DNA from 3 places in the Paraburkholderia sp. XV genome. Region 3 is predicted to be linked to each of the others. Evidence: predicted binding sites of a transcription regulator. Region 3 holds the regulator's gene; each other region holds the start of a gene.
The links. The regulator LexA, encoded in region 3, represses DNA repair genes until DNA is damaged. The targets are predictions, from matches to a motif close to ACTGTATNNNNATACAGT.
Positions count from the first base shown of each region.

Region 1 (6,213 bases), on a different contig from region 3:
CCGCACGCCTCGATCTCCTGCTGCGCCGCCGTCTTGTGCAGGCGCCGCTTGCCGCGCAGCATCCACTTGAAGTGCTTGACGGCGTTGGTCAGATAAAGATGCTCGCGCCGTAACTCCGCGCGCTCGATCGCCACATCGAGTAAGCGTCCGGCTGGCCCGATAAACGGCTTGCCCGCGAGATCTTCCTGATCGCCGGGCTGCTCGCCGATCAGCATGATGCGTGCGTCGTCGGGGCCGATGCCGTCGACAGCTTGCGTCGCGTGCCGCCACAGCTCGCAGCGCCGGCAAGCGTCGAGCGTCGATGGCTGCGCACGCGCCGGTTGCGCGTCATGTGCATCGACGGGCACGCTCTTGCCGCCCAGCATGCCGACGCCGCGAGCCTGCGCGATCCGTTGCGCGCCGCTCTTCGCTTCACTGATCATCGACGGAATCAGGTGGCCTTCGGGCAATCCTTTCCAGAAGCGCACGGGCATGTGCTGTTCGAGCGCCGTCTCGTTCAGGCGGGCGGGATTGAACGTGCTGCGGTAGTAAGCGAGCCAGAGTGCTTCGGCCTCATCGGCGGTGTGCCTGCAATGATCGCTGGATGACGCAGGACGGTGTTCGAGCCGCAAGTTTTTGCCATCCCACCACGCGGCGGCATCGGGCGTCGAGATGAGCCACGTCGAACGACCCATGCGGCGCGCGAAATGTTCGGCCGACCACGCGAGCACATCGTGTTCCGGCTCATACCAGGCGACATATTCGGGCTGATCGGGCGCAGGCACATCGTTGCCCGGCTCGCGCAGCCGGAACCGGACATAGGCGATCATGTCGTGCTTCGCGCGTCGCACGGCCTTGGCCATCTTGTACAGACGCGCGCCGTCGCAATCGGCGGCGGACGCGACCGAGCGGTCACCGTCGTGCCATCGCCACAGCACGCGGTAGAGAAACGCCCAGCGTGCCGTGTCGCGATAGCATGCCGCGTCCTTCAGCAGTTCGCCGAGTTCGCGAGAAATGCGCACCTTGGCGGGCGCCACTGCCGCGCGCGGCACGCGCGCGCGATCGTCGAACAAGGCGGGCGTGGCTGCGCGATCGTCGTCGGCAATCACACGCCAGTCGATATCCTCGGGCGCCATGCGGCTCGCCAGGGCCTGTAACGCGGCTTCGCGCCACGCCTGATAGTCGTCGTCGATCGAGATGATCTGCATGCGCTCGCGCCCGCGTCAAAGCAGCGACAACTGTGTCGGCGGCGGCGTCAGCGCGTGGCGTAAGCGCTGCGTCGACAGGTCGGCATGTGCAGGACGATAGTCGGCTGTTACGACGAATGGCCGCGTCTTGTCCATCGAACAGCGCAGTTGCACGAGATCCTGATAGCGGATGCGCCGCGAGCGCCGCAGTTCCACCAGACGCTTTGCGTTACGCATGCCGATGCCCGGCACGCGGGCGATCATGTGTGCGCTGGCGCGATTCAGATCGACGGGAAAGCGCTCCCGATGATTCAGCGCCCACGCGAGCTTCGGATCGATGTCGAGCGCGAGATTGCCCGGTGTGTCGAACAGTTCGTCGACGCGAAAGCCGTAACCGCGCAGCAGAAAATCCGCCTGATACAGGCGATGCTCGCGCAACAGCGGCGGCGCCTGGGCCGGCAGCGCGGTCGGACTGTCGGGAATGGGGCTGAACGCGGAGTAGTAGACGCGCTTGAGCCGGTAAGCGCCGTATAGCGTTTCGGCCGTTTGCAGGATCGTGCTGTCGCTGGTGTCGTCCGCGCCGACGATCATCTGCGTGCTTTGCCCAGCCGGCGAGAAGCGCGGCGCTTTCGCGTCGCTCCCGGCTTCGTCGCTGGCTAGCCGGATCGAGCTCATGGCAAGGCGGATCGTGCGCGCGCTTTTCTCGGGCGCGAGCCGTTCCAGACTGATTTCGGTCGGCAGTTCGATATTGACGCTCAGGCGATCCGCGTAACGGCCCGCTTGCGCGATCAGTTCCGGGTCGGCGTCGGGAATCGTCTTCAGATGGATATAGCCGCGAAACAGATGGACTTCGCGCAACGACTGTGCGACGCGCACCAGTTGCTCCATCGTGTAGTTCGATGAGCGGATCACGCCGGAGCTGAGAAACAACCCGTCGATGTAATTACGCCGGTAGAAGTCGAGCGTGAGGCTCACGACTTCCTCGGGCGTGAAACGCGCGCGCGGCACATTGCTCGTCCGGCGGTTCACGCAATACTGACAGTCGTACAGGCAAAAATTGGTCAGCAGGATTTTCAGCAGCGACACGCAGCGGCCGTCGGGCGTGAAGCTGTGGCAGATGCCCGCGCCCGTGCTCGCGCCGAGCCCGTCCGCGCCGCGCGAACTGCGCTGCGGCGCGCCGCTGCTCGCACACGACGCGTCGTATTTAGCCGCGTCGGCGAGTATTTCGAGCTTTTTGAGCAGTTCCATGGCAGACGACGATACTGTATATACGTACAGTATTCTACGCCGTCGCGCGTCGTCTACAAGGCATGTATCGACGCAAACCCCGCGGCCGTCGCGGTTTTGTCCTATTTTCAGTGAATAAGCGGAATCACGTCGGCTTCTGCCGTTACATAACTTCACAGCTCGCCAGCGGCACAGTGCAATCATTGCCGCCGCCGGGCCGAATCGACGTATCGACGTATCGACGTATCGACGGTTCGAAGCCTCAGTTTTTTCGCGGTGAAGGACATGATCGAATGACATCCCAGCCAGATATCGACGAGCGGTACGCGGCAGCCGAGCAAGCCTTTGTCACGGGTGACCACGACGTGGCGCGTGCATATCTGAACGGTGTCCTGCAAGCGCATCCCGGGCACGCCGCCGCGCTGCATCTGCGCGGCCTCGTCGCGCTCGAAGCGAAAGAGCCGGACGGCGCGGCGCACTGGATCGAACAGGCGCTGCGCGTGCGGCCCGATCCCGTCTTCTACAACAGTCTGAGCGTCGTGCAGATTCGGTCGGGCGCACTCGCCGAGGGCGCGGCGAGCGCACAACGCGGCCTCGATCTCGCGCGCAGCGAGCCGTCCGTGTCGATCGATACGTCGATTCTCGCCTTCAATCTCGGCGTCGCGCTGCAACTCAACGACGACATGGAAGCGGCAGAGCACGCGTATCGCAGCGTGATCGCAACGAATCCGGCGCACTCCGGCGCGCACAACAACCTCGGTCTCGTGCTGAACGCGCTCGGCGACGTCGAAGCGGCGATCGTGCATCACGGGCGCGCGTATGAACTCGATCCGTCGAATCTCGAAGCGCGCAGCAATATCGGCCATATGATGCTTGCGGCCGGGCGATATGAAGAAGCATGGCCGCATTTCGAATATCGCTGGGCCGCGCTCGGCAACAATCGCGGCGAGCGCGGCGCGCGGCCGGCTGAATGGCCCGTGCCGCAATGGCTGGGTGACGCTGCCCCGACACGCGACGCGCGGCTGTTCATCGTGTACGAGCAGGGACTCGGCGATGCGTTGCAGTTCAGCCGCTTCTTTCCGCTCACGCTCGACCGTTTCTCGACAATCGGCTTCAACTGCCCCAAGCCGCTGCGGCGGCTCTTCGAGGATTCGTTCGGCGAGCGCTATCCGCAGTTGCGACTGGTGGACGACGTGCCCTCCGACTGGCGCGACTGGGACTGCTATTCGCCGATGCTTTCGCTGCCGATGGCGCTCGGCATCGGCCTGCAGAACCTCGGCTCGGCGCCGTCGCGCTATCTGCGCGCCGACCCGCAGCGCGCCGCGTACTGGCGCGCGCGTCTCGCGGACGTCGCGCCGCAAGGTGTGCCGCGCATCGGCATGGTGTGGGCGGGCGGCAAGATCAACGCGCATATGGACAGGATGCGCAGCATCGCGCCTGCGCAGATCGAGCGGCTGCTTGCATGGCCGCGCGCACAGTGGATCAGCTTGCAGAAGGCAGACGATGCGTCGAAGGAACTCGCTTGCGTGCCCCGTCGCAACGTGACCGACTGGATGAACGAGATCGCGGATTTCGCCGACACGGCAGCGCTCGTCGAGCCGCTCGATCTGGTGATCGCGGTCGATACATCGGTCGCGCATCTCGCCGCCGCGATGGGCAAGCGCGTGTGGCTGCTCAATCGCTACGCAGGATGCTGGCGGTGGCTGCGTGAGCGCACGGATAGCCCCTGGTATCCCGGCATGCGGCTCTTCAATCAGTCGGAGCGCGGCAACTGGGTCGACGTGCTGTCGAATCTGATCGACGCGCTGGAAGCGGAATTTCCGGCGCGCGCATAAATGGCAGAACACAAAGCGAAACGCGGCGCATTGTATGCGCCGCGTTTTCTCGCACGCTATCCGTTCAGATCGCCACTTCGGGCGGCGCCTGGCGGAACAGGCGCGTGATCCAGCACAGATACGCGATACCCAGCACGAACCACGCCGCGCCGAGCACGAGCGCCGTCTTTTCGAGGCTCGCGAGCAGCCAGATATCGGCCACCGCGCCGATCAGCGGAAACACCAGTCCGCCGAGCAGGCCGATCTTGCGCTCGCCATGATTGCCCGACAGATACACGCGAATCACGCACAGGTTGACGGCCGTGAACGCGAGGAACGCGCCGAAGTTGATGAACGACGTCGACGTGGCCACATCGAGCTTCAGCGCGATCAATCCGACGATGCCCGCAATCGCGATGTTGATCGCCGGCGTCTTGAAGCGCGGATGGATGTAACCGAAAAAACGCTTCGGCAGGATTTCATCGCGGCCCATCGCATACAGCAGACGACCGACGCTCGCCTGCGCCGAGATGCCCGATGCGAACTGCGCGAGAATCAGCCCCGCGAGAAACACGGTCACGAAAATATCGCCGCCGATCATCTTCGCGACTTCGAACGCGGCCGAGTCCGTGTCCTTGAACTCGACGCCGGGGTGCGCCAGCTGCATCGTGTACGCGGCAATCACGAAAATCGCGCCGCCGATCAGCGCGATCAGCAGGATGGCGCGCGGCATGTTCTTCTTCGGATCGATGGTTTCTTCCGTCAGCGTCGACACGGCATCGAAGCCGAGATACGAATAGGCGGCAATCGCGGCGCCCGCCATCGTCGCGCCGAGCGGCACATGCGGCTTGAAGAACGGTTCGGCCATCGCGATGCCGCCCGGGCCGGCCGCCGCCGATGCATAGTGCCAGCACAAGGCGACGAACATCGCGACGATCGCCAGTTGCACGACCATCAGCACGATATTGAAACGCGCAGCCAGCTCGATCCCGACGATGTTCAGCCCGCTGGTCAGCACGATGAACGCGACGATCCAGATCCACGACGGCACATGCGGAAACGCCGCGTTCAGATACGCGGCGCCGATCAGCCAGATCACCATCGGCAGGAAGAAATAGTCGAGCAGCGTCGCCCAGCCGATCAGGAAGCCCAGGTGCGCGTTGAAGGTCTTGCGCGTGTACGTGTACGCCGAGCCGGCGACGGGGAAGAGCCGCGCGAGCTTGCCGTAGCTGAGCGCCGTGAAGGCGATTGCGATCAGCGCGAGCAGATAGGCGAGGGCGGCTGTGTCGTCGCTGGCCTTGGCGAGTACGCCGTAGGTGCCGTAGACGATCAGCGGCGCCATATAGGCGAGACCGAACAGCAACACGGACGGCAAGCCGAGCGTGCGCTTCAGGTGCGACGGTTCATGGGATGACGACGCTTGCATGATTTCTCCTAAAGCCAGGCCGATAGCGATGGCCGATATGGATGTCTTCTGGATGCCTTATGGTGCCGGGCACTCGCCGTACGGCTGGCATTTCGACGGGCGTGGGCGCGCCCGCGCAGGGCGCGCTCGGCCCCGTGCGGTGCGTCCGGACAGACTGCTAAAAAAAGCGTTCAGTCGGTGCGGCGGCGGCGCGCTTCGACCATCAGCGCGCGATGGCCGTTCGACTGTTCGACGGGCACGAGGCCAAGCGGCACGCGTGCGTCGTGCAGATAGTTGTAGTGCTCGCGACTCGCTTCGAGCCGCTTGAAATCGACGGTGGCCTTCGTCACCGTCTCGTCGCCACCCAGTTCGAGCACGGTTTCCCCGAACGGATCGATCAGTGCGGAGAGGCCGGGGAACGTCAGATTGTCGTCGCCGGAACCGCAGCGGTTCACCATCAGCGCGAACATCTGGTTTTCCATTGCGCGCGCCGTGATTGCGCGTCGATGCACGGGGCCGAACGGGTCCATGTTGCCGTTGGTGACGATCAGCAGATCGGCGTCGAGCGCGGCGACGGCGCGCGCCGATTCGGGAAATTCGA
Region 1 is NZ_JAGUUD010000033.1:14,589-20,801, forward strand. It holds gene KFO72_RS17665 (UdgX family uracil-DNA binding protein) at 1-1,187, opposite strand, end outside; gene KFO72_RS17670 (putative DNA modification/repair radical SAM protein) at 1,203-2,414, opposite strand; gene KFO72_RS17675 (tetratricopeptide repeat protein) at 2,687-4,228, shown strand; gene KFO72_RS17680 (APC family permease) at 4,293-5,633, opposite strand; gene KFO72_RS17685 (carbon-nitrogen hydrolase family protein) at 5,804-6,213, opposite strand, start outside.
Region 1: KFO72_RS17670 (putative DNA modification/repair radical SAM protein) is a predicted target of LexA. The motif match lies at 2,428-2,445, and genes of this name have one in related genera.

Region 2 (6,213 bases), on a different contig from region 3:
CTTCGCGATCACGACGCCTTCGTAAGCCTGAACGCGCTTGCGGTTACCTTCAACCACGTTGACGCTGACGATCACCGTATCGCCAGGAGCGAATTCGGGGATGGTTTTGCCTGCGAGCGCGCGCTCGATTTCTTCCTGCTCGAGTTTTGCAATCAGATTCATTACTGACTCCTGTTGCCATCTTGTCGGCGTTCGTACCTGCCTCGCGCTGCGCGCGTTCGGCTACGGCCCCGATAGAGGATGGGTTCACATCTGGAACCGGCCACGCATGGACGGCTCCGCCTTGACCCCGCTTCGTTGCGCGAAGCTCAATGCTTCGCTGCTTCCTTGGCGAGATTTGCGAGCCACGCCTCGTCGGCACGGCTCAACAACTTGTTCTTTCTGGCCTGAACGATCAGATCGGGCCGCTTGACCAGCGTATTGCGCAACGCTTCGCGCCGCCGCCACAACTCGATTTCCGCATGATGGCCGCCGAGCAGCACATCGGGCACACGCACGCCGTCGTATTCCTCGGGACGCGTGTAGTGCGGGCAATCGAGCAAGCCATCGACGAAACTGTCCTGCACCGCCGATTGTGCATCATTCAGCACACCCGGCAGATGACGCACGACGGCATCGATCAACGCCATGGCCGGCAACTCGCCACCCGACAGCACGAAGTCGCCGAGGCTGACTTCTTCGTCGACGACACGGTCGATCAGACGTTGATCGATCGCTTCGTAGCGCCCGCACAGCAAAATCAGACCAGGCTCGGCGGCAAAGCGCATGACCTTGTCGTGATTGAGCGTGGCGCCTTGCGGCGACATCATCACGACGCGCGCGCCTTCGATGCCCTGCTCCGCCTGCGCCGCCTTCGCGGCGCCGATCGCGTCTTCCAGCGGCTTGGCCAGCATTACCATGCCGGGGCCGCCGCCGTACGGGCGATCGTCGATTGTGCGGTAGTTGTCGGTTGTGAAATCACGCGGATTCCACGTGCGCAACCCATATCGCTCCTGCTTCGCCGCGCGGCTCGTAATACCCCAGTCGGTCAGCGCGCGAAACATGTCAGGAAAGAGCGTAACGATATCGAACTGCATCGCTCTCTCCGTGAAGCGAAATGTTTTAGTAATCGGCTTCCCAGTCGACGATGATCTTCTTCGCCGCCTGATCCACCGTTTTGATGAAGACGCCGACGAACGGGATCAGGCGCTCGCCGGTGACCGGCTCGCCGTCTTTCCCGGTAGCCGGATATTCGATGCGCAACACCGACTGCGCACCGTTGTCGATCAGATCTGCAACCTTGCCGAGTTCGACGCCCGCCTCGTTCACAACATCGAGGCCCAGCAGGTCGACCCAGTAGAATTCGTCGGTTCCGAGCGCAGGGAAATCGCTGCGACGCACGTAGACGCGGTGGCCACGCATCGCGAATGCAGCATCCCGGTCAGCCAGGCCGCCGAGTTGCGCAACGATGCTGTCGCCATGAACCTTGGACTGCAGGCGGGGCGCCGATTTGCGCTCGCGGCCCTTCTCGAGCCACCAGCGTTTGGCACTAAGCAAGGCGTCGCCGCCCTGACCGGCGTCCGCATGCGCGGCCACCTTCACCCAGCCTTTGAGACCGTATGCATCGACAATTGCGCCGACCTCGACAGCGTCGTCGGGCCAGCTTTCCGCCGATTCAGCCTGCATGCCTTGCGCAGCTTCGGCCGTTGCGGCATTCGCCGCGGCCCGCTCGACCGGCTTGCGGACAAACGCGCCAAACGACGCTCGCGCGCCAGGCTGTGTTTTCGCCTTGGCGCGTCCTGAACTATCCGAATCACGCTCCGACATCAGCGAACCTCAAGCCCTGCATACGTCAAACCTGCACACCTCGGACTCGCGCAGAACCACTGCCGCACGAGCCGACGATGTACCGTAACACTGCACTTAAGCAGCCGGTTGCGCCTTTTGCGCTTCCTTCACCAGACGCTGGACGGTCGGCGACAGTTGCGCGCCAACGCCTTGCCAGTACGTCAGGCGGTCTTGAGCGATACGCAGCGACTCACCCTTCGTGGCGACCGGGTTGTAGAAACCAACGCGCTCGATGAAGCGGCCGTCACGACGGTTACGCGAATCGGTTGCGACGATGTTGTAGAAAGGGCGCTTCTTCGAGCCGCCACGAGCCAAGCGGATGATGACCATACTAGAATCCTTGAAAACCGGGGTTCGAAACTACTGAAACACGCGATTATAGCCGGAAACCGAAAGCACAACAAACACTTAGCGGGATAAACTGAGCCGCGACGCTGCGGGCAAGGCTCGATGGCCAGGCCACATGGGCCTGTACAAGCACGATGGGAGCGACATGAGGCGCTTGCTGATGCGATTTTGCCTATATGTCAGGGCACCGTCGCGCGGATGCCACGCTGCGCCTGCGCGCCGTCTCCGTTTCCGGGCCACATCCGCTTCGCGCCGCCCCACCGCGGAATGCCGGCATAAGTCTCCACAAGTGCCGCGCGCAATGCGGCCAGCGTAGAATGCGCGACGGCTGTGCGCGGAATCCGCAGCCTCAGAAGCCGTCCGTCACCTTGTCGCTCACGCTCATGGCCACCGTCGCTACGCATCACTCGCGCTTTCGCTCGAAGACCCTCACCGCCGCGCTCGCTTTCTTCTTCGGCACGCTCGGCGCGCACCGCTTCTATCTGTACGGTTTGCGCGACGTGTGGGGTTGGGCGCACCTCGTTGGGACGATCATCGGCATTCCTGGCTTCATGCTGCTCGCCGCCACCGAGCGCGCCGCAATCATGGGCTGGGCGCTCGCCTTTCCCGGTGCCGTGTCGATGCTGGCGGCTTTCCTCGCGGCGATCGTCTACGGCCTGCGCCCCGACGAAAAATGGGACGCCCAGTTCAACGCGGACACCGGCCAGCAGAGCCGCTCCGGCTGGACCGTTATCTTCGTCGTGATCTTTTCGCTGCTGATCGGCGCATTCCTGCTAATGACGGGACTCGCGCTGTCGTTCCAGACCTACTTCGAATCGCAAGTCGAGGCCGCAAAAGCGATCTCGCAATAAGGTCGCATTCAGAAAAGACTCAATTGAGGCGTGTCCAGCGTGTCCGGCGTAGCCGGCTTACGCGGTTTGGGTGACTCGGCGCGCTTGAAATGCGACATGTCGAGAATGCCGTGATTGCGCGCATTGAGACCAAGCCGCCGTACCGCGTTCGCAAAACGCTGCTTGAGCAGATCAGCCCATAGCCCCTCGCCTTTCATACGCGTCGAAAACGACGCGTCGTAGTCCTTGCCGCCGCGCATGTCGCGCACGCGGTTCATCACGCGCTCGGCGCGGTCGGGGAAATGCGCTTCCAGCCACCCCTTGAAGAGCGGCGCAACTTCCCAAGGCAGACGCAACACGATATAGCTCGCGCTCGTCGCGCCCGCTTCCGCGCAGGCCTCCAGCACGCGCTCCATATCCTGCTCGGTGACGAACGGAATTACGGGCGCAATGCTCACACCCACCGGGATGCCCGCCTCGCTCAACGCGCGAATCGTCCTGAGCCGCCGCGCGGGCGTGGCAGCGCGCGGCTCCAGCGTGCGAGCGATGTCGGCGTCGAGCGTCGTAATGGTGATGGCCGCCATCATCAGCCCTTTCGCGGCCATCGGCGCCAGCAGATCGATATCGCGCTCGATCAGCGAGTTCTTGGTGATCGCGGCGAACGCCTGGTTGTGCTCGCTCATGACCTGGATCACGCGCCGCGTCAGCTTGAGATCCCGTTCGACGGGTTGCCATGCGTCCGTATTCACGCCCAGCGCGATCGGCTCCGGCACATAGGATTTCTTCGCCATTTCACGCGCGAGCAGTTCCGGCGCGTTGACCTTTGCGTAGATCCGGCTTTCGAAGTCGAGGCCCGGCGACAGGCCAAGATAACTGTGCGTAGGCCGCGCGAAGCAATAGATACAGCCATGCTCGCACCCGCGATACGGATTCAGCGACACGCTGAACGGAATATCGGGCGACTGGTTGTGCGTGAGGATGCTTTTCGCGCGCTCCTCGAATAGCTGCGTGCGCAACGCCGGACGCCCGCTTTCCTCTTCCGGCGGCGCGATCCAGCCGTCGTCGACGGCCTCGCGCTGGTCCACTTCGTAGCGGCCCTGCACATTCGTGACCGCGCCGCGCCCCTTGCGCGGAGCGGGTGGCGCGATTGGAAATTCGGGAATGTCTCGATCGTAGTCGGTCACGGCACACGGCAAAAGCAATGCTCAATACTGTACAAATATACAGTGTTTACAGCTTTTGTCGAGCATGACTTGAGCGGCCACTTCGGCCTTGCGCGAGTCACGCCGTAAGCGTCACTCGCCTACAGCAATGTTCAGCGTTTCCTTGATTTCTTCCATCACGACATAGCTTTTCGACTGCACCGCGCCCGGCAGTTGCAGGAGTATGTCGCCAAGCAGCTTTCGGTAGTCGGCCATTTCGCCGATGCGCGCCTTGATCAGATAGTCGAAATCGCCCGACACGAGATGGCATTCGAGCACCTCGGGAATCTTCTGCACTTCGCGCCGGAACTGGTCGAACATGTTGCCGCTCTTGTGATCGAGCGTGATCTCGACGAACACCAGCAATGCCGCGCCCAGTTCCGCCGGATTCACGCGCGCGTGATAGCCCGTAATGACGCCGTCGCGCTCCATGCGCTTGACGCGCTCGATGCACGGCGTCACGGAAAGACCCACCTGCTCGGCCAGTTCCTTCATGGCGATCCGGCCATCCTGCTGGAGGATTTTCAGGATCTTGTGATCGAGTTTGTCGAGCGCTCGAACGGGCTGACGCTGTGTACGCATGGTTTTTACTGAAAATCTGAAAAATACAATAACAAAACCTACCTCGACGCAAATAGTATAGCGGTTAACACTAGGCATGCGGCAAACCACCTCGTCTATCGAACAAAAACGCGAAGAACGGGGTTTTCCACCACGCTGCGAGCCTTCCGACCTTTATGGAGCAGCTATGCGAGTCGTCGTTCTGGGCAGTGGCGTCGTTGGGGTTACGACCGCCTATTATCTTGCGCGCGCGGGACACGAAGTCACCGTGATCGACCGCGAAGCGGGCCCTGCGCTCGAAACCAGCTTTGCCAACGCCGGCCAGATTTCGCCGGGCTACGCTGCGCCGTGGGCGGCGCCGGGCGTGCCGCTGAAGGCCGTCAAATGGATGTTCCAGAAACACGCGCCGCTCGCCATCCGGCTCGACGGCACGCAGTTCCAGTTGCAATGGATGTGGCAGATGCTGCAGAACTGCACGTCCGCGCGCTATGCCGTCAACAAGGGCCGCATGGTGCGTCTCGCCGAATACAGCCGTGATTGCCTGCAGGCGCTGCGCGCCGAAACGGGCATCCAGTACGAAGGGCGCACGGGCGGCACGCTGCAACTGTTCCGCACGCAACAGCAACTCGATGGCGCGGCGAAGGACATCGCCGTGCTCGAGGATGCGAACGTGCCGTACGAACTGCTGATGCCGGGCGATCTCGCGCGTGCCGAACCCGCCCTCGCCGCGACGGCGCACAAGCTGACGGGCGGCCTGCGTCTGCCGGGCGACGAAACGGGCGACTGCCAGTTGTTCACGACGCGTCTTGCCGCGCTCGCCGAACAGTTGGGCGTCAAGTTCCGCTACAACACGCCGATCGACGCCCTGGCGCTGGAAGGCGAGCGCATCGCCGGCGTGAAGTGCGGCAGCGAGATGGTGCGCGCGGACAGCTTCGTCGTCGCGCTGGGTTCTTACTCGACGAAGTTCCTGTCGGGCGTCGTCAAGATTCCCGTATATCCCCTCAAGGGCTATTCGATCACCGCGCCGATCGTCAATGCCGAGTCGGCGCCCGTCTCGACGGTGCTCGACGAGACGTACAAGATCGCGATTACGCGTTTCGACGACCGGATCCGCGTCGGCGGGATGGCGGAGATCGTGGGTTTCGACAAGAAGCTGAAGCAGGCGCGCCGCGAGACGCTCGAAATGTGCGTGAACGACCTGTTCCCCGGCGGCGGCGATACGTCGAAGGCGACGTTCTGGACGGGCCTGCGCCCGATGACGCCGGACGGCACGCCGATCGTCGGCCGCACGCCCGTGTCGAACCTGTTCCTGAACACGGGACACGGCACGCTCGGCTGGACGATGTCGTGCGGCTCAGGCCAACTGCTCGCCGACCTGATCTCGGGCAAGCGTCCGGCGATCCAGTCCGGCGATCTGTCGGTGCATCGCTATCTCGGCGAGACGA
Region 2 is NZ_JAGUUD010000158.1:8,453-14,665, forward strand. It holds gene rplS (50S ribosomal protein L19) at 1-162, opposite strand, end outside; gene trmD (tRNA (guanosine(37)-N1)-methyltransferase TrmD) at 309-1,076, opposite strand; gene rimM (ribosome maturation factor RimM) at 1,102-1,806, opposite strand; gene rpsP (30S ribosomal protein S16) at 1,903-2,157, opposite strand; gene KFO72_RS38255 (NINE protein) at 2,559-3,026, shown strand; gene KFO72_RS38260 (PA0069 family radical SAM protein) at 3,035-4,189, opposite strand; gene KFO72_RS38265 (Lrp/AsnC ligand binding domain-containing protein) at 4,301-4,789, opposite strand; gene KFO72_RS38270 (D-amino acid dehydrogenase) at 4,956-6,213, shown strand, end outside.
Region 2: KFO72_RS38260 (PA0069 family radical SAM protein) is a predicted target of LexA. The motif match lies at 4,216-4,233, and genes of this name have one in related genera.

Region 3 (6,213 bases):
GCCCAGGGCGCGCGCGAACGCCAACGCAAAACCCGTCAGCAGCGCGGGAAACACGCTGGGAAACACGACGCGCCGGAACGTCAGCCAGCGCGACGCGCCCAGGCACGCAGCCGCCTCTTCCTGCTCGCGCTCGAACTCTTCGAGCACGGGCTGCACGGTCCGCACGACGAACGGCAAGCCGATGAAGGTCAGCGCAACCAGCACGCCCGCCGGCGTGAACGCGATCTTGATGCCGAGCGGTTCGAGAAACTGGCCGACCCAGCCATTGCCGGAATAGATCGCCGCGAGCGAGATGCCGGCCACCGAGGTAGGCAGCGCAAACGGCAGATCGACGACCGCGTCGACGAGGCGCTTGAACGGAAACTTGTAGCGCACCAGCACCCAGGCGACCAGAAAGCCGAACACCGCGTTGATCAGCGCGCCGCCGAGCGCCGAGAAGAACGTCAGCCGGTACGACGCGAGCACCCGTGGCGACGTGACGGCGCGCACGAACTGGCTCCAGTCGAGCGTGGCCGTCTTGAGAAAAGTGGCCGCGAGCGGGATCAGCACCACGAGGCTCAGATACGCCAGCGTGATGCCGAGCGTCAGGCCGAAGCCCGGTATCGCGCTCGGCTTGCGAAAGGTCAACGTCGTCATGCGAAAGCTCTTTCAGGTGTTATGCGTTGCAACGCGTGCCGTCGCACCATTGCCGAAAGCGCGCCCGAAGGCGCGCCTTTGTTCAAACATGGCCGCTGTGTGGTTTCACTGCGGCTGATAGATCGAATCGAACACGCCGCCATCGGCAAAGTGCGTCTTCTGCGCATTCGTCCAGCCGCCGAACGAATCGTCGACCGTGTACAGCTTCAGCTTCGGAAACTTCTCGGTCAGCGCTGCCGGTACCTTGTTCGAACGCGGACGGTAGAAGTTCTTCGCGGCGATCTCCTGACCTTCCTCGCTGTACAGGAAGTTCAGATACGCGTCGGCGAGCTTGCGCGAGCCGTGCTTGTCGACCACCTTGTCCACCACGGCGACGGGCGGCTCGGCCAGAATGCTCGCCGACGGCACGACGATCTCGAACTTGTCGGTGCCGAATTCCTTCACCGACAGGAACGCCTCGTTTTCCCATGCGATCAGCACGTCGCCGATGCCGCGCTGCACGAAGCTCGTGGTCGCGCCACGCGCGCCGGAGTCGAGCACGCCCGCGTTCTTATAGAGCTTCGACACGAATTCCTTGGCCTTCTGGTCGTTGCCGCCCGGCAGATGCGCCGCGTACGCCCATGCCGCCAGATAGTTCCAGCGCGCGCCGCCCGACGTCTTCGGGTTCGGCGTCACGATCGACACGCCCGGCTTCACCAGATCGTCCCAATCCTTGATGTGCTTCGGGTTGCCCTTGCGCACGAGGAACACGATCGTCGACGTGTACGGCGACGCGTTGTCGGGCAGGCGCTTCTGCCAATCCTTGTTGACGAGGCCCTTGTTGGCGAGTGCGTCGATGTCGTAAGCGAGCGCGAGCGTCACGACGTCGGCCTGCAGGCCATCCAGCACCGAACGCGCCTGCGCGCCGGAGCCGCCATGCGACTGCTTGAAGGTAACCGATTCACCCGTCTTCGCCTTCCATTCCTTGCCGAACGCCTGATTGACGTCCTGATAGAGCTCGCGGGTCGGATCGTAGGAAACGTTCAGCAGCGTCGTGTCCGCGTGCGCCTGCGCGATCATCCCGACCGCCGACGCGGCGCCCAGTGCGAGCGCTGCGACCAACCGCTTCGCGCTGCCGCGCGTTGACTTCCGTGCTCCTGCCAACCCCGTGATCCGAATGCCCATCGACCTTCTCCGTCTTGTTGGTGTGACTGCCTGTTTTCCGCTGATTGCCGCGATTCGCTGCTGCGCAAGCGGCAAGCGCCTCTGCCGCTGCGCGGGCGTTGCTGCTGCATCAATGGAGGCCAGTCTATCCAGGCGGCTTCATCATTAAAAATAATGTTTCTTCATTTTTTAATACGCAATAGTGGTAAAGGAATGGTTTGCCTCCGCGAGCACGTCCATTGCGCCGCTTCAGCGCCGTCTTTCGACGTTCACACGACACCCGCAGCGACGAACTTAAAGTAAAGCTTGAAATGCGCCGGATACTGTATAAAAATACAGTCACCTGTCTATCCATACAGTGGCGCCATGACCAAACTCACCGCACGTCAGCAACAGGTTTTCGAACTGATCCGCCGCGCCATCGAGCGCACGGGCTTCCCGCCCACGCGGGCCGAGATCGCCGCCGAACTCGGCTTCAGCTCGGCGAACTCGGCGGAAGAACACCTGAGAGCGCTGGCGCGCAAGGGCGTGATCGAACTGGCGGCGGGCGCGTCGCGCGGTATCCGCCTGCTCGCGGGCCAGGACGATTCCCCGCACCAGTTCACGCTGCCGCACGCGAGCATCATGCAGTTGTCGCTGCCGCTCGTGGGCCGCGTGGCAGCCGGTAGCCCGATCCTCGCGCAAGAACACATCTCGCAGACTTACACGTGCGACCCGTCGCTGTTCTCGAGCAAGCCCGACTACCTGCTGAAGGTGCGCGGGCTGTCGATGCGCGACGCGGGCATCTTCGACGGCGACCTGCTCGCCGTGCAGAAAAAGAGCGAAGCAAAAGACGGCCAGATCATCATCGCGCGGCTGGGTGACGACGTGACCGTGAAGCGCCTGAAGCGCCGGCCCAACGGCATCGAGCTGATCGCCGAGAACCCCGATTACGAAAACATTTTTGTTCAGGCCGGCAGCGCGGAGTTCGCGCTGGAAGGCATCGCGGTCGGGTTGATCCGGCCGACGGAATTCTAATTAGCTGAACACTGTCTGGAGAGACTCATGGAACGCCTTGCCCGCTTGCTGCCCTTTCGCCAGTTCGGTCGTCTGCGCCATCTGCGCGAGCTTGTCCCTTGTGGTTCGCTGACGGCGCTTGCGTCGAATGTCGCGGGCCGCACGGCATCGCTGTTCGATGACGAACCTCAGTCGTTGCCGTCCGCGCAACCGGCGTTCGCTCGCGTGTCGCTGAACTCGGGCCTCAATGCGGAACCGGCACGGCGCGCACCCGTCCGGGTCTACCACGGGCCGTCGCGGCTCATCATGGTCGGCACCGTAGACGCTGTCTGCAACATGATCGATCGCGCCATTGCCGAGCAAGGCGATCAACTGACCCAGCAGGCCGCGTGAGCGCGCCGCTTGCGTCTGATATCGAAGCGGTGAAACGCTTGCTTGCAAACTCGCGGGATCGTTTCGGTGCCGATCGGGTCCACACCTGATCGATACTGAAAACGGAGCGTTCCGCACAATGGCAGGTCTGGTACGGATGCAAGGCCGCGTGGGTCGGCCAATTCTGATCGCGTTGATCGCGATCGTCGTCGTGGCTGCGCTGGGTTATGCGTACGCATCGCCGTATATCGCGCTCGACCGGCTCAAACGCGCCGCCGATTCCCGCGATGTCGAAACGGTCAACGCGTACGTCGACTACCCGGCGCTACGCGACAGTCTCAAGCTACAGGTCACAGGGTTGCTGACGCGGCGGCTCGACGTGCAGCACAACGGCAATCCGCTCGCGGCGATTGGCGCGATGATCGGTGTTGCATTGATTGGTCCGCTTGTCGATGCCTATGCGACGCCGGACGGTGTCGCCGCGTTGCTCAACGGTATGCCGCCGCGCGGCGAACCGGGCGAGCGCCCGCCTCCGCCGCCGGCCGCGCAGACAGACAACCCGCCGCAAACCCCGCCGCCCGCATCGGGCCAGGCTAACGCCAACAGCAAGACGCCGCCGCAGCCGCCGCAAACCACGGCGGGATATCGCGGCGTCAACGAATTCGTCGTGAGCTATCAGCACGGTGTCGGCGACACGCGCTATGCGGCGATCTTCCGTCGCCAGGGACTGTTCACGTGGAAGCTGTCAGCCGTCGATCTGAACGGCTGACGCGCCATCACATCGCTGCTCGCCATCAGGCGGCTGTGTCAGGCAGCCGCCTGCTCCTCTTCAGCCGCCGACGAACACGCGACCAGAATGCTGCACGACACGCGGTCCAGCAGCGGCGTATTACCCGCGCCCATCCACCAGCGCGACAGTCCCGTGCGGCAGCGATGCCCGACCACCACGAGATCGGCGTGCAACTCGTTCGCTAGCGACGCAATTTCGTCGATGGGATGCCCGAACGCGAAATGCCCCGTCGCCTTCACGCCACGTTCCGTGAGCCAGTCGACACCCTCCTGCAGGATTTCACGCGCGGTTTTTTCGAAGCTGCCGCATGCGACGTCCGTCAGCAGGCCTGCGCTTTGCGCGATGCTCGAACGCATGTCGACCACCGACAGCAAATGCGTCTCCGCGCCCAGATCGAGCGCCAGATTCGCGCCGCAACGCAATGCCTTGCGGCCTTCACGCGAGCCGTCATAGCAAAGCAGAATCTTGTTGTAGCTCGCCATTTCGCTTCCCCCCTTGCCCGCGACTATCGCGGTCTCATCTGAATCATGGTGCGCCGCAATTCGACATGCAAGGGATGGAAAACGCTAAGTGCGGTGGGCCGCGCACTCAGCCATGACGCGGTGCAAGATCGTGCATGCAATCGCCAGCGATGCGCATTCATGCGCCAAACGCGGTGCGCACGATGCCCTAGAATAGGCAGCCGCCTCCGCTTTGCACCCGACAGGCACCTATTCAGGGAGCATCCTTCTTCGTATGTCTGAAGCTGCAATCGAATTTCATCAGGTCGAAAAGCGCTACGGCGAGAAAACTGTCGTCGACGGCTTGTCGTTCCATGTGCGCCCGGGCGAATGCTTCGGACTGCTCGGTCCCAATGGCGCGGGCAAGACCACGACGCTGCGCATGCTGCTCGGCATTGCGGCACCCGATGCAGGCAGCATCCGGCTGTGCGGCGAACCGATTCCATTGCGCTCGCGCTTTGCGCGGGCGCGCGTCGGCGTCGTGCCGCAGTTCGACAATCTCGATCCCGATTTCACGGTCCGCGAAAACCTGCTGGTGTTCGGCCGCTACTTCGGCCTGTCCGCCGCGCAGTGCCGCGCAATGGTGCCCACGCTGCTCGAATTCGCGCGCCTCGAAAGCAAGGCTGATGCGCGCGTGGGCGAGTTGTCGGGCGGAATGAAGCGGCGGCTCACGCTCGCTCGCGCGCTCATCAACGACCCCGACGTGCTCATCATGGACGAGCCGACCACCGGCCTCGATCCACAGGCGCGCCATCTGATCTGGGAGCGCCTGCGCTCGCTGCTCGCGCGGGGCAAGACGATTCTGCTGACCACGCACTTCATGGAAGAAGCCGAACGTCTGTGTCACCGGCTGTGCGTGATCGAGGAAGGACGCAAGATCGCGGAAGGCGCGCCGAATGAATTGATCGCTTCGGAAATAGGCTGCGACGTGATCGAAGTGTACGGCCCCGATCCCGTCAGGCTGCGCGACGAACTGGCGCCGCTGTCGGTACGCACCGAGATCAGCGGCGAGACGCTCTTCTGTTATGTCGACGACCCGCAACCGGTTCACGCGCGCTTGAAGCAGCGCGCGGGGCTGCGCTACCTGCACCGGCCGGCGAATCTCGAAGACGTATTCCTTCGCCTGACCGGCCGCGAAATGCAGGACTGACGGGCACGCACACATTCGCCAACGATACCGGGCGCACAGCACACATGGACTTACGCACCTACGACACCCCCGAGCACGCCGCGTCACACGGGCGCTTCGGCAAGCGCTTCGCCGCGTTGCCCGCGAACGCCGTCAACTGGATTGCCGTCTGGCGGCGCAACTATCTGGTATGGCGCAAACTCGCGCTCGCGTCGATGTTCGGCAATCTCGCCGATCCGATGATCTATCTGTTCGGGCTCGGCTTCGGCCTCGGGCTGATGGTCGGACATGTCGACGGCGTCTCGTATATCTCGTTCCTCGCGGCGGGCACGGTGGCGTCGAGCGTGATGATGTCGGCGAGCTTCGAGTCGATGTATTCGGGCTTTTCGCGGATGCACGTGCAGCGCACCTGGGAGGCCATCATGCACACGCCGCTCACACTCGGCGACATCGTCCTCGGCGAAGTCGTGTGGGCAGGCAGCAAGGCCGTGCTGTCGGGCGCCGCCATCATGATCGTGGCGGGCGCACTCGGCTATGCGAGCTTTCCGTCGATGCTCATCGCGCTGCCCGTCATCGTGCTGGCGGGCCTTGCGTTTGCGAGCACGGCGATGATCGTGACGGCGCTCGCGCCCTCGTACGATTTCTTC
Region 3 is NZ_JAGUUD010000009.1:126,336-132,548, reverse strand. It holds gene cysT (sulfate ABC transporter permease subunit CysT) at 1-636, opposite strand, end outside; gene KFO72_RS07880 (sulfate ABC transporter substrate-binding protein) at 742-1,800, opposite strand; gene lexA (transcriptional repressor LexA) at 2,146-2,796, shown strand; gene KFO72_RS07870 (hypothetical protein) at 2,824-3,168, shown strand; gene KFO72_RS07865 (DUF2939 domain-containing protein) at 3,287-3,916, shown strand; gene KFO72_RS07860 (universal stress protein) at 3,955-4,419, opposite strand; gene nodI (nodulation factor ABC transporter ATP-binding protein NodI) at 4,673-5,587, shown strand; gene KFO72_RS07850 (ABC transporter permease) at 5,632-6,213, shown strand, end outside.